2 linked regions of the Desulfosarcina ovata subsp. ovata genome follow. The protein of the gene in region 2 binds, or shares a complex with, the protein of the main gene of each other region. Links are inferred from orthologs where the notes say so. Each region holds a gene or a part of one and is shown on either strand. Other genes may lie near its edges.

Region 1 (4,250 bases), 5.5 Mb from region 2 along the record:
ACCACTCCGCTGGAGATGTTCTTTCTTTCCTTTTTCTTGGTCTTGGTTTTTCTAGGCATTTATCTTTTCCTGACAGGTGATTGAATTACTTTTTAGCCGCGCCTTTTTTCTTGATCGCAGACCGCTTGGGACCTTTCCGTGTCCTGGCATTGGTGCTGGTCCGCTGGCCGTGGACAGGTAAAGAGCGGCGGTGACGGAGTCCCCGATAACACCCCAGGTCCATAAGCCGCTTGATGTTCATGGAAACTTCGGTTCGCAGTTCACCTTCAACCTTGTGTTCGCTGTCGATGACCTTGCGAATGTTGTTTACCTCTGCCTCGGAAAGATCGTCTGTATTGGTATTCGGGTCAATATTCAGTTTACTGAGGATACGGTTCGAAGTGGTTCTACCGATACCGTAGATATAGGTCAGACCGATTTCTATCCGTTTTCGTCTAGGTAAGTCTACACCAGCGATTCTAGCCAAAGCTCAACCTCCTCTAACCTTGCCTCTGTTTGTGTCTTTTGTTCTCACAGATAACCCGTACGGTCCCTTTTCGCTTGATGATTTTGCATTTGCTGCAAATCTTCCTAACGGATGCTCTGACCTTCATGGTTGACTCCTTCATGCCGCTCAAGTTGCCCAAGCGGTGGATACTTCCGCGTTACGGAAATCGTTTCTTGGCTTTTAAGTGCCTTAGCTTTTATTTTGAACGATAGGTGATTCGGCCACGTGTCAGGTCATAAGGTGACAGTTCAACCGTAACCTTATCGCCAGGCAGGATTTTGATAAAATGCATACGCATCTTACCAGAAATGTGCGCCAATACCTGGTGTTTGTTTTCTAGTTCAACTTTAAACATTGCATTCGGCAGTGTCTCCAAGACAATGCCTTCTACCTTGATGGCCTCTTCTTTTGCCATTCTATTCTCCTGCCCCGCATCGTGTTATTCGTTAGGCTTCGTTTGCCGCCGCTCCGGTTTCCGGATTCAATTACCGTCGACCGCGTATTCCGCCCTTTTTCAAAAACCCTTCGTAGTGCCGCGTCAGCATATGCGATTCCATCTGTGCCACCGTATCAATGGCAACACCCACGACAATCAGCAGCGCCGTACCGCCAAAGTAGAAAGGCACGTTAAACCGACTGATCAGTATAGACGGCAGCACACAGACGGCCGATACGTAAATCGCTCCGCCCAAAGTTATCCGGGTCAGTACCCGATCGATGTAGTCGGCGGTCCGTTTTCCCGGGCGGATACCGGGGATGTACCCGCCATTCTTTTTCATGTTATCCGCGACATCGACGGGGTTGAAGGTAACCGCCGTATAAAAATAACAGAAGAAAAAGATGAAGCCAACGTAGAGCAGTTCATAAAACAGGTTTCCAGGCCGCATGGAATCGGCAATGGATTTCATCCAGGGAATCGTGATGAAGCTCGCGATAGTAGCCGGAAACATGATGATCGAGGATGCAAAAATCGGTGGAATTACACCGGATGTATTAATTTTAAGCGGCAGGTGGGTACTCTGGCCACCGTACATCCGCCGTCCGACGACCCGCTTGGCATACTGGACCGGTATTCGACGCTGTCCCTGCTCGACAAAAATAATGAATCCCACCACGACAATCATCAGGGCAAGCAGTACGACCAGCGCGAAAATGTTCATCTCTCCGGTTGAAATTAACCGGAAGGTATTCATGATGGCGGTCGGCATTCGGGCGACGATACCGGCGAAAATGATCAGTGAAATGCCATTGCCGATGCCCCGCTCGGTAATCTGCTCTCCCAGCCACATGATAAACGCCGTTCCCGCTGTCAGTGTCAGAACGGTCATTAATCGAAATCCCCAACCCGGCATGAGCACAATCGGTGCGCCCCCAGGAGAGGTCATGCTCTCCAGCCCGACGCTGATTCCTAACCCCTGAATGATACTTAGTATAACGGTGCCGTATCGCGTGTACTGGGTGATTTTTTTTCGTCCCTGTTCGCCTTCATTTTTCAGCCGCTCCAGGTGCGGAATGACGACGGTAAGCAGTTGCAGTATGATGGATGCACTGATGTAGGGCATGATCCCCAGCGCGAAAACGGAAAGCTGCTCCAGTGCACCGCCTGAGAACATATTGAAAATACCGAAGATGGTACCTTCCATTTTGGCGAAAAAGGAAGCCAGTGCAACGGTATCGATTCCCGGCGTCGGAACATGAACGCCGATTCTGTAGACGAAAAGCAGTGCCAACGTGTACAGAATGCGCTTTTTCAGTTCAGGAATTTTAAAAATGTTTCCGAATCCGCTACCCACCATTGTTAGACGACCTCTATCTTTCCGCCGGCGGCCTCAATTTTCTGTTTGGCACTCTCACTGAATCCGTTGATGCGAACGGTCAGTGGAATCTGTACATCGCCTTTGCCGAGAACCTTGATGCCATCCCGGTCTCCTTTTACCAGGCCGGTCTTAACCAAAGCGACTTCGTCAACCACTGCGTCGGATTCGAATCGGTTCAAATCCTGAACGTTGATGATGGCATAAACTTTTTTAAAATGGTTCTTGAACCCCCGTTTGGGCAGACGCCGGTGGATGGGCATCTGTCCCCCTTCGTATCCAGGCCTGACACCGCCTCCGGAACGGGCGTTCTGCCCCTTGCTACCCCTGCCGGCGGTCTTTCCAAAACCGGATCCTACCCCTCGACCAATTCGTTTTTTCGCCTTCTTTTGGCCCTTTGCGGGTGCCAGATCGTTGAGTCTCATGGGTTATTTCTCCTCGGCAACCACCAAGTGGGATACCTTTTGAACCATTCCTCTGATGGAAGGCGTATTTTGCAATTCAACTGATCGATTCATTTTTGTCAGCCCCATTCCGCGAAGCACCTTGCGGTGTTTTTCAGGCCTTCCGATCATGCTTTTAACCAACGTGATTTTTAGCATACTGCTCATGGTTCGCTTTCCTTATCCTTATCTCAAATCCTGGACGTTCAGTCCCCGTCTGGCGGCAACCGACTCGATACTTTCGAGTTGCTTGAGTCCGTCGACGGTGGCTTTGACCACGTTATGCGGATTGTTGGTTCCCATGCATTTGGTCAGTATGTTCTGTACGCCGACGGCTTCCAGGACGGCACGCACAGCCCCTCCGGCGATAACGCCGGTTCCCTCGGAGGCAGGTTTAAGCATGACCCGTCCGGCTCCGAATTTACCGATTACCCGAAAAGGAACGGTACCTTCGGTCAGGGGGACTTTGACCATGTTCTTTTTGGCTTTTTCAACGCCTTTACGGATCGCTTCAGGAACCTCCCCAGCCTTTCCAAGTCCGTAACCGACGCTTCCTTCACCATCACCGACGACGACGATGGCACTGAAACTGAATCGGCGACCGCCTTTGACCACTTTTGCCACGCGGCTGATGTGAACGACCTTGTCGATCAGCTGGTTGTCTTCTGTATCTTGCTTGAACAAGGGTTTGCCTCCTTCAAAAATGTAAGCTAAAAGTCAAGTCCGGCTTCCCGGGCACCCTCGGAAAAAGCCTTAATCCGTCCATGATAGAGAAAACCGTTACGATCGAAAACAACCTTTTTTACGCCCTTGTCCTTGGCGCGTTCTGCAAGCAACTTACCGGTGAAAACGGCTTTGGCGACTTTGCTGTCGAATTTCGGTTGCGCCTTGACTTCCTTTTCGTTGCTGCAGGCAGCCGCGATGGTCGTTCCGGTGGTATCATCGATAATCTGCCCGTAAATGTGCTTGCTGCTCCTGAATACGCTCAATCGTGGTCTTTCGGCAGAACTGATGATGCTTTTCCGGATGCGTTTTTTGCGCTTAAGCCAAATTTCTTTTTTCTGGTTTGTCGAGCCCATTTGTCTTTCCTTTGATGGCCGCTTGATCATACTTGGGCCGCATCAGGCAACGCTGCTGAATCAGCGCTGGTTATTTCGTACCGGTTTTGCCGGCCTTCCGCTGGATATACTCATCAGCGTACTTAATCCCCTTGCCCTTGTAAGGCTCCGGTTTTCTCAGCTTCCGAATTGATGCGGCCGTCTGACCCACCTTTTCCTTATCGATACCGGTCAGCCGAATCACGTTGTTCTTGTCAACCGTGGCACTGATCCCTTCCGGCAGCGCGAAATCAATGGGGTGGGAGTATCCCAGATTCAACAGAATCGAGTTTCCCTTCATTTCTGCGCGGTAACCGATGCCGTTGATCTCGAGAACCTTTTCGAATCCCTTGCTGACCCCCTCAACCATGTTGGCGACCAGGCTGCGGGTCAACCCCTGGATAGAACG
Region 2 (5,508 bases):
TCATGGGAGATCACCTTCAGCACATCCAACCGTGAAATCCCCTCTTCATTGAGGAAATAGACAGCATGGGAATCCTTCTCCATAAAAATCGACGCCAGGATATCGCTGACCGCGACCTCTTTTTTTTCAGCGGAGCGCACATGGTTGACGGCCCGCTGGATGACCCGCTGGAAACCAATGGTCTGTTGCAGGACGTACTCGCTCTCTTCCGGAATCATCTCCATGCCTTCGTTGAAGAATGTCTCCAGGCTGGCCTTGAGGTGGTCAATGTTGCCGCCGCATTTTTCAACAATTTCAAGTCCGGATTGATCGTGCAGGATGGCAAACAGCACATGTTCGACACTGACGTATTCGTGTCGCCGTTTTTTTGCTTCGCGGACCGCAAATCCCAATGTGGCACTGAGTTCCTTACTAATCATATTTTTTATTCCTGTTCCATACTGCAGCGTAACGGAAAGCCGCTCTCACGGGCAAGATTGTGAACCGTGTCAACTTTGGTCTCGGCGATTTCATAAGAAAACACCCCACATACCCCGACACCCCTGCGGTGAACATTCATCATGATCGCCGTCGCTGCTTCAGGCGATTTATTGAACACATACATCAATATTTCAACCACAAATTCCATGGTGGTGTAATCATCATTATGCAACAACACCCGGTAAAGCGGCGGTTCCCGGGTTTCATCCCGGGTCTTGGAGCTGACTTGCTCCTCTGTCTGATATCGGGCCATGGTTAGATTACTTTATGTGAATCTGACAAGCTGACGCTTTCAAATGGGAGGCCGGTAACAGAAGCATTTTTATGACCAAACCTGCTCCCGGCTTGCGTTTTCCCTTTTGTTTACCGTAATCATCTGTGCCTTAATGGCAACAAACAATATACGGACCAAGACCGACGGTACCGATGATTATAATCACCGCCATCACGGGTTGTAAAGTGCGTTTCTGGCCAGGACAAGGTTCATAACGACCGGTCCGATCAGGTCAAAAAGTTTTCAGTGGCGGCTTTCAATCAGATCCATTATCAAATGATTACAGATTATAGCTGTATTTCGACAATTTTAGGGGTCACCGTGCCGTTTTCGATACGAACGATGGCCACGGATACCGGATAGTCGTAGCGCCGGTGGCCGGCACTGCCCGGGTTCAGGTAGACTACGCCATTTTTTTCCACCAGCTCGGGCTGATGGGTATGTCCGCTGACCACCACATGGATGCCGGCGGCCGAGGGTTCAAGATCAAGGCGGCATCGATCATGCAGAATGTAAAAGAATACCCCTTCGATTTCGACCATCTCCTGGGCCGGCAGCGCCTCGGCCCACGATCCGTGGTCCGTGTTTCCCCGTACGGCCACGACAGGGGCGATTCTTTCCAGTCGTTTGAGGACGTCTGCATCACCCACATCGCCGGCATGCAGGAGGCGATCGCATCCGGCGAGCGCTTTTTCAACCTCCGGCCGGACCAGGCCGTGGGTATCGGAAAGGACGCCAATCGTAGTTGTTGCATTGGTTGTGTTCATTGGGTCCTACCTTCCGCAGCACTTTTTATACTTTTTCCCGCTTCCGCACGGGCAGGGATCGTTGCGGCCGACTTTTTCAGATTCCCGTTTGACCGGTTTTTTGGCTGCCGGCGCATCTCCACCACCGGAAAAGATCAGCTTTTGTTCTTTGGGTTTCTGCAGATCTTCAATGTGATCGGGTTCCGCCAACTGGATGCGGAAAAGGATGTTCAGGGTCTCCGACTTGATCCGGTCGATGGTTTCCTGAAACATATCGAAGCCCTCTTTCTTATAGACCAGCAGCGGATTCTGCTGGGCGTAACCGCGCAGCCCGATCCCCTCTTTGAGGTGGTCCATGGAGAGCAGATGATCTTTCCACAGGTTGTCAACGGTCTGGAGCATTACCACCCGCTCGAGCTGCCTGAAATCGGCCTCGCCCAACAGGGCGACCTTCTCTTCGTACAGCTTCTGGGCCTGATCGAAGATCTCTTCGGCCAAGCCATCGGCATTGAGTCCGTCCAAAGTATCTTCATCCAATGACTCCATGCGGAAACTGAACTGCTGGAACACGGCATCGGAAATGGCCGGCCAGTCCCAGTCTTCGGGCAGATCGCGTTCGTCGGCAAACTGGGTGGCGATCTGCTCGGCCGACTCCATCATGATATCCTCGATGGTGGACTTGAGATCCACACCGGTCAATAGATCGCGGCGCTGTTTGTAGATCACCTCGCGCTGCTGGTTCATCACGTCGTCGTATTCGAGAAGATGCTTGCGGATATCGAAGTTGTGCCCTTCCACCTTGGATTGGGCGTTTTCGATGGCCCGGCTGATCAGGTTGTGTTCGATGGGCTCGCCCTCCTCCATGCCCAGTCGCTCCATGATTCCGGTAATGCGTTCCCCGCCGAAGATCCGCAGCAGGTCGTCTTCCAGGGCCAGGTAAAACCGTGACGAGCCCGGATCTCCCTGGCGCCCGGAGCGGCCGCGCAACTGGTTGTCGATCCGCCGGCTCTCGTGGCGCTCGGTGCCCAGGATATGCAGTCCGCCCAGTTCGGTCACCCCCTCGCCAAGGACAATGTCCGTTCCGCGGCCGGCCATGTTGGTGGAGATGGTCACCGCCCCCTTCTGTCCGGCCATGGAGATGATCTCGGCCTCTTTTTCGTGGTTCTTGGCATTGAGCACCTCGTGGGGGACGCCATGTTTTTTCAACTGCTTGGCAAGCTGCTCGGAAATGTCGATGGACACCGTGCCCACCAGCACCGGCTGCCCTTTTTTGTGCAGTTCCGTGATCTCTTCGATGGCCGCATTGAACTTTTCCCGGCGGGTTTTGTAGATCACGTCGGGAAAATCCTTGCGGACCATGGGTTTGTTGGTGGGGATGACCATCACGCTCAGGTTGTAGATTTTTTTGAACTCCGCCGCCTCGGTGTCCGCCGTACCGGTCATGCCCGACAATTTGTCGTACATACGGAAATAGTTCTGGAAGGTGATGGTTGCCAGGGTCTGGTTCTCGTTTTCGATTTTTACGCTTTCCTTGGCTTCCAGGGCCTGGTGCAGGCCTTCGCTGTAACGGCGGCCGGGCATGAGTCGTCCGGTAAATTCGTCGACGATGATCACCTCACCGTCCTTGACGATGTAGTCCACATCACGTTTGAAAAGGGTGTGGGCTTTCAAGGCCTGATTGGTATGGTGGAGCAGTTCGATATTGCCGGGATCGTACAGGTTCTCGACACTCAGCAGCGTTTCGGCGTGGGCCACCCCCTCTTCGGTAAGCGTAGCGCTGCGGGCCTTCTCATCAATTTTATAGTCGGCCTCGGCCTTCAGTTTGGGAATGATGCCGTTGACCTGGTAGTAAAGCTGGGTCGATTTTTCGGCCGGGCCGGAAATGATCAGCGGGGTTCGCGCCTCGTCCACCAGGATACTGTCCACCTCGTCCACAATGGCAAAGTGAAGATCCCGCTGGACCAGGGATTGGGAATCGAACTTCATGTTGTCGCGCAGGTAGTCGAAACCGAACTCGTTGTTGGTGCCATAGGTGATATCCGCACCATAGGATTCCTTGCGCTGCCGGTCGTCCAGGCCGTGCTGGATGGTGCCCACGGTCAGGCCCAGAAACGTGTAGAGTTTTCCCATCCACTCGGTATCGCGCCTGGCCAGGTAGTCGTTGACCGTGATGACGTGCACGCCGCGTTCGGTCAAGGCATTGAGATAGGCGGGTAAGGTCGCTACCAGGGTTTTGCCTTCACCGGTTTTCATCTCGGCGATCTTGCCGCCGTGCAGCACCATGCCGCCGATCAATTGAACGTCGTAATGACGCATGCCCAGCGCTCTCACGGAGGCCTCCCGAACCGTGGCAAAAGCTTCCGGCAGGATATCATCCAGGGTCTCGCCACCCGCCAGCCGTTGTTTCAATTTGGCTGTCTGCCCCTTTAGCCCGTCATCGCTCAGGGACTGCATATCCGGCTCCAGGGCATTGATGGCCTCTACGATGGGCTGCAGCTTTTTCAGCTCACGCTCATTTTGGCTTCCAAAAATCTGGGTTAACCATTTCCCGATCATTATTGTCGTTTCTCCACATTCGTCAGTCTGGATGCACGTTCGGATCGTGCCCAGCCATGGATGACCCATCTGCCTGTTTCCGATCGGTCAATTGTCAGGCTGGCAGCGGTCTGCGGTTGTCGCTGTCATATTGGTGCGCGAGCATCCTAAACCATTTTAGCGGGTCACTCAAGCGCAAAGGCAAATTCATTCAAGGCGTTAGGAATACTAACAAGTAAACCTCACGGAGGGATGGCTTGCCGTGGATGGACGTGAAGGTCAGTTAAGGATATATTTTGCGGGATTGACAGGAACACCGTTGAGTTGAACCTCATAGTGCAGGTGAGGCCCGGTACTGCGTCCGCTACTCCCCATCTGGGCAATGATATCACCGCGTTTGACCCGCTCACCGGATTTTTTCAGTGTCTTGCTCAAATGGGCATAACGGGTGACCATGCCATGGCCATGGTCGATGACGACCATCTTGCCCATACTGCTTTTATTGCCGACAAAAGAGACCACCCCGTCGGCGGTAGCCATGATGGCCGTGCCTTTGCGATTGGCGATATCCATCCCCTTGTGCAGCTCCTTGCGACCGGTAAACGGTGACGTGCGGTAACCGAAGCGTGAGGTCACCCACCCGCTGGTGGGGCGGATGGCCGGCGTCGAGGCCAGCAGATTGTTACGCCCCTCCAGTTTTTTCAGCAACAGGCCAAAGCTGCTTTGCTGGCGGTGTGATGCCGAATCCAACTCGTTGATCTGCGCATGCATGTCACGCATCAAATCCTCGTGCCCCTGGCTCAATTCGAGCTGAGGGTCCAGATCCTCGGGCGTTGCGCCGCCGACACCGAAAAGGTTGTCATCCTCCGCCATGGGATCCAGGTTGGCGATGACGCGGATTTTTTCCTCAAACCGGTTCAAGCGGACCAGGCTTTCCTTGAGGGTGTCGATCTCCCGGGCAAAGGATTGAATCTGCAGCCGCTGCTGGGTGATTTCATTCTGCTGGTCGACCATCCGTTGCGCCATCCGGCCCGTTTCCGCCACCTGTTGACGAAGACCGTGGTAATCCAACAGAACAAATCCCAGAATGGTTACACTGCAGATGGACACGAGCGCCAGAAGGAGAAACATGGAAACGGGAACGGACAGCTGTTTGATCCGGTTCCCGCCGTGACTCAGAATAATGAAGGATATTTTCTTCCCGATAGTCATCGCGCACAGAAAAAGACGCTGAAAATAGGTTGCCAAAGCAGTAAATTCAGTCAGTTACAAGGCAATTGCGTCTAAACGCAGAAAAGCTACCATGATATGTCGGACGTGTCAATACCATGGCAGCTTTTCGGTTTTAACCCCCTATATTGATTCGATAATACTTATCTATCAGGGGAAGTGGGATATCGATTCGACTAGGCGATGCCCAGTTTGAACTTGAGTGACTTCAGGGTGTTGAGCATCAGCATGGTGATGGTCATG

Evidence for each region.
Region 1: the proteins of secA (region 2) and secY are in contact, whole or in part, in a crystal structure (PDB 3DIN), measured with the Thermotoga maritima proteins. The link is inferred for Desulfosarcina ovata subsp. ovata from one-to-one orthologs. Residues at the interface, in WP_004082002.1 of Thermotoga maritima: Glu261, Ala262, Arg263, Lys300, Ala301, Arg302, Thr303, Ile304, Ile305, Leu323, Tyr324, Asp325, Pro326, Val329, Ser330, Tyr333, Ile336, Lys340, Phe345, Val349, Glu363, Phe364, Tyr374, Ser375, Gly376, Gly377, Glu393, Ile395, Thr482, Ser483; in WP_004081795.1 of Thermotoga maritima: Glu108, Gly109, Glu110, Glu111, Ala236, Glu237, Arg238, Arg239, Ile240, Thr241, Ile242, Gln243, Tyr244, Ala245, Arg246, Arg247, Val248, Thr249, Gly250, Arg251, Arg252, Val253, Tyr254, Gly256, Ala257, Ser258, Thr259, Tyr260, Leu261, Pro262.

What each region holds. Positions count from the first base shown.
Region 1 is NZ_AP021879.1:6,560,241-6,564,490, reverse strand. What follows is about bases 129-2,944. They hold secY (preprotein translocase subunit SecY), read right to left. Parts: upstream 2,284-2,944; coding sequence 973-2,283; downstream 129-972. Other genes in these bases: rpsE (30S ribosomal protein S5), read right to left, coding at 2,931-2,944; rpmD (50S ribosomal protein L30), read right to left, coding at 2,730-2,903; rplO (50S ribosomal protein L15), read right to left, coding at 2,286-2,726; infA (translation initiation factor IF-1), read right to left, coding at 684-902; rpmJ (50S ribosomal protein L36), read right to left, coding at 480-593. Also shown: rpsK (30S ribosomal protein S11), read right to left, coding at 1-59; more of rpsM, read right to left, coding at 86-128; more of rpsE, read right to left, coding at 2,945-3,428; rplR (50S ribosomal protein L18), read right to left, coding at 3,455-3,823; rplF (50S ribosomal protein L6), read right to left, coding at 3,894-4,250. UniProt on the Escherichia coli protein: The central subunit of the protein translocation channel SecYEG. Consists of two halves formed by TMs 1-5 and 6-10.
Region 2 is NZ_AP021879.1:1,084,059-1,089,566, reverse strand. Bases 1,293-4,404 are described here. They hold secA (preprotein translocase subunit SecA), read right to left. Parts: upstream 4,057-4,404; coding sequence 1,528-4,056; downstream 1,293-1,527. Other genes in these bases: GN112_RS04800 (M23 family metallopeptidase), read right to left, coding at 4,315-4,404; GN112_RS04810 (metallophosphoesterase family protein), read right to left, coding at 1,293-1,521. Also shown: ATP-dependent Clp protease ATP-binding subunit ClpA, read right to left, coding at 1-419; ATP-dependent Clp protease adapter ClpS, read right to left, coding at 425-733; more of GN112_RS04810, read right to left, coding at 1,042-1,292; more of GN112_RS04800, read right to left, coding at 4,405-5,283; bifunctional methylenetetrahydrofolate dehydrogenase/methenyltetrahydrofolate cyclohydrolase FolD, read right to left, coding at 5,442-5,508. UniProt on the Escherichia coli protein: Required for protein export, interacts with the SecYEG preprotein conducting channel.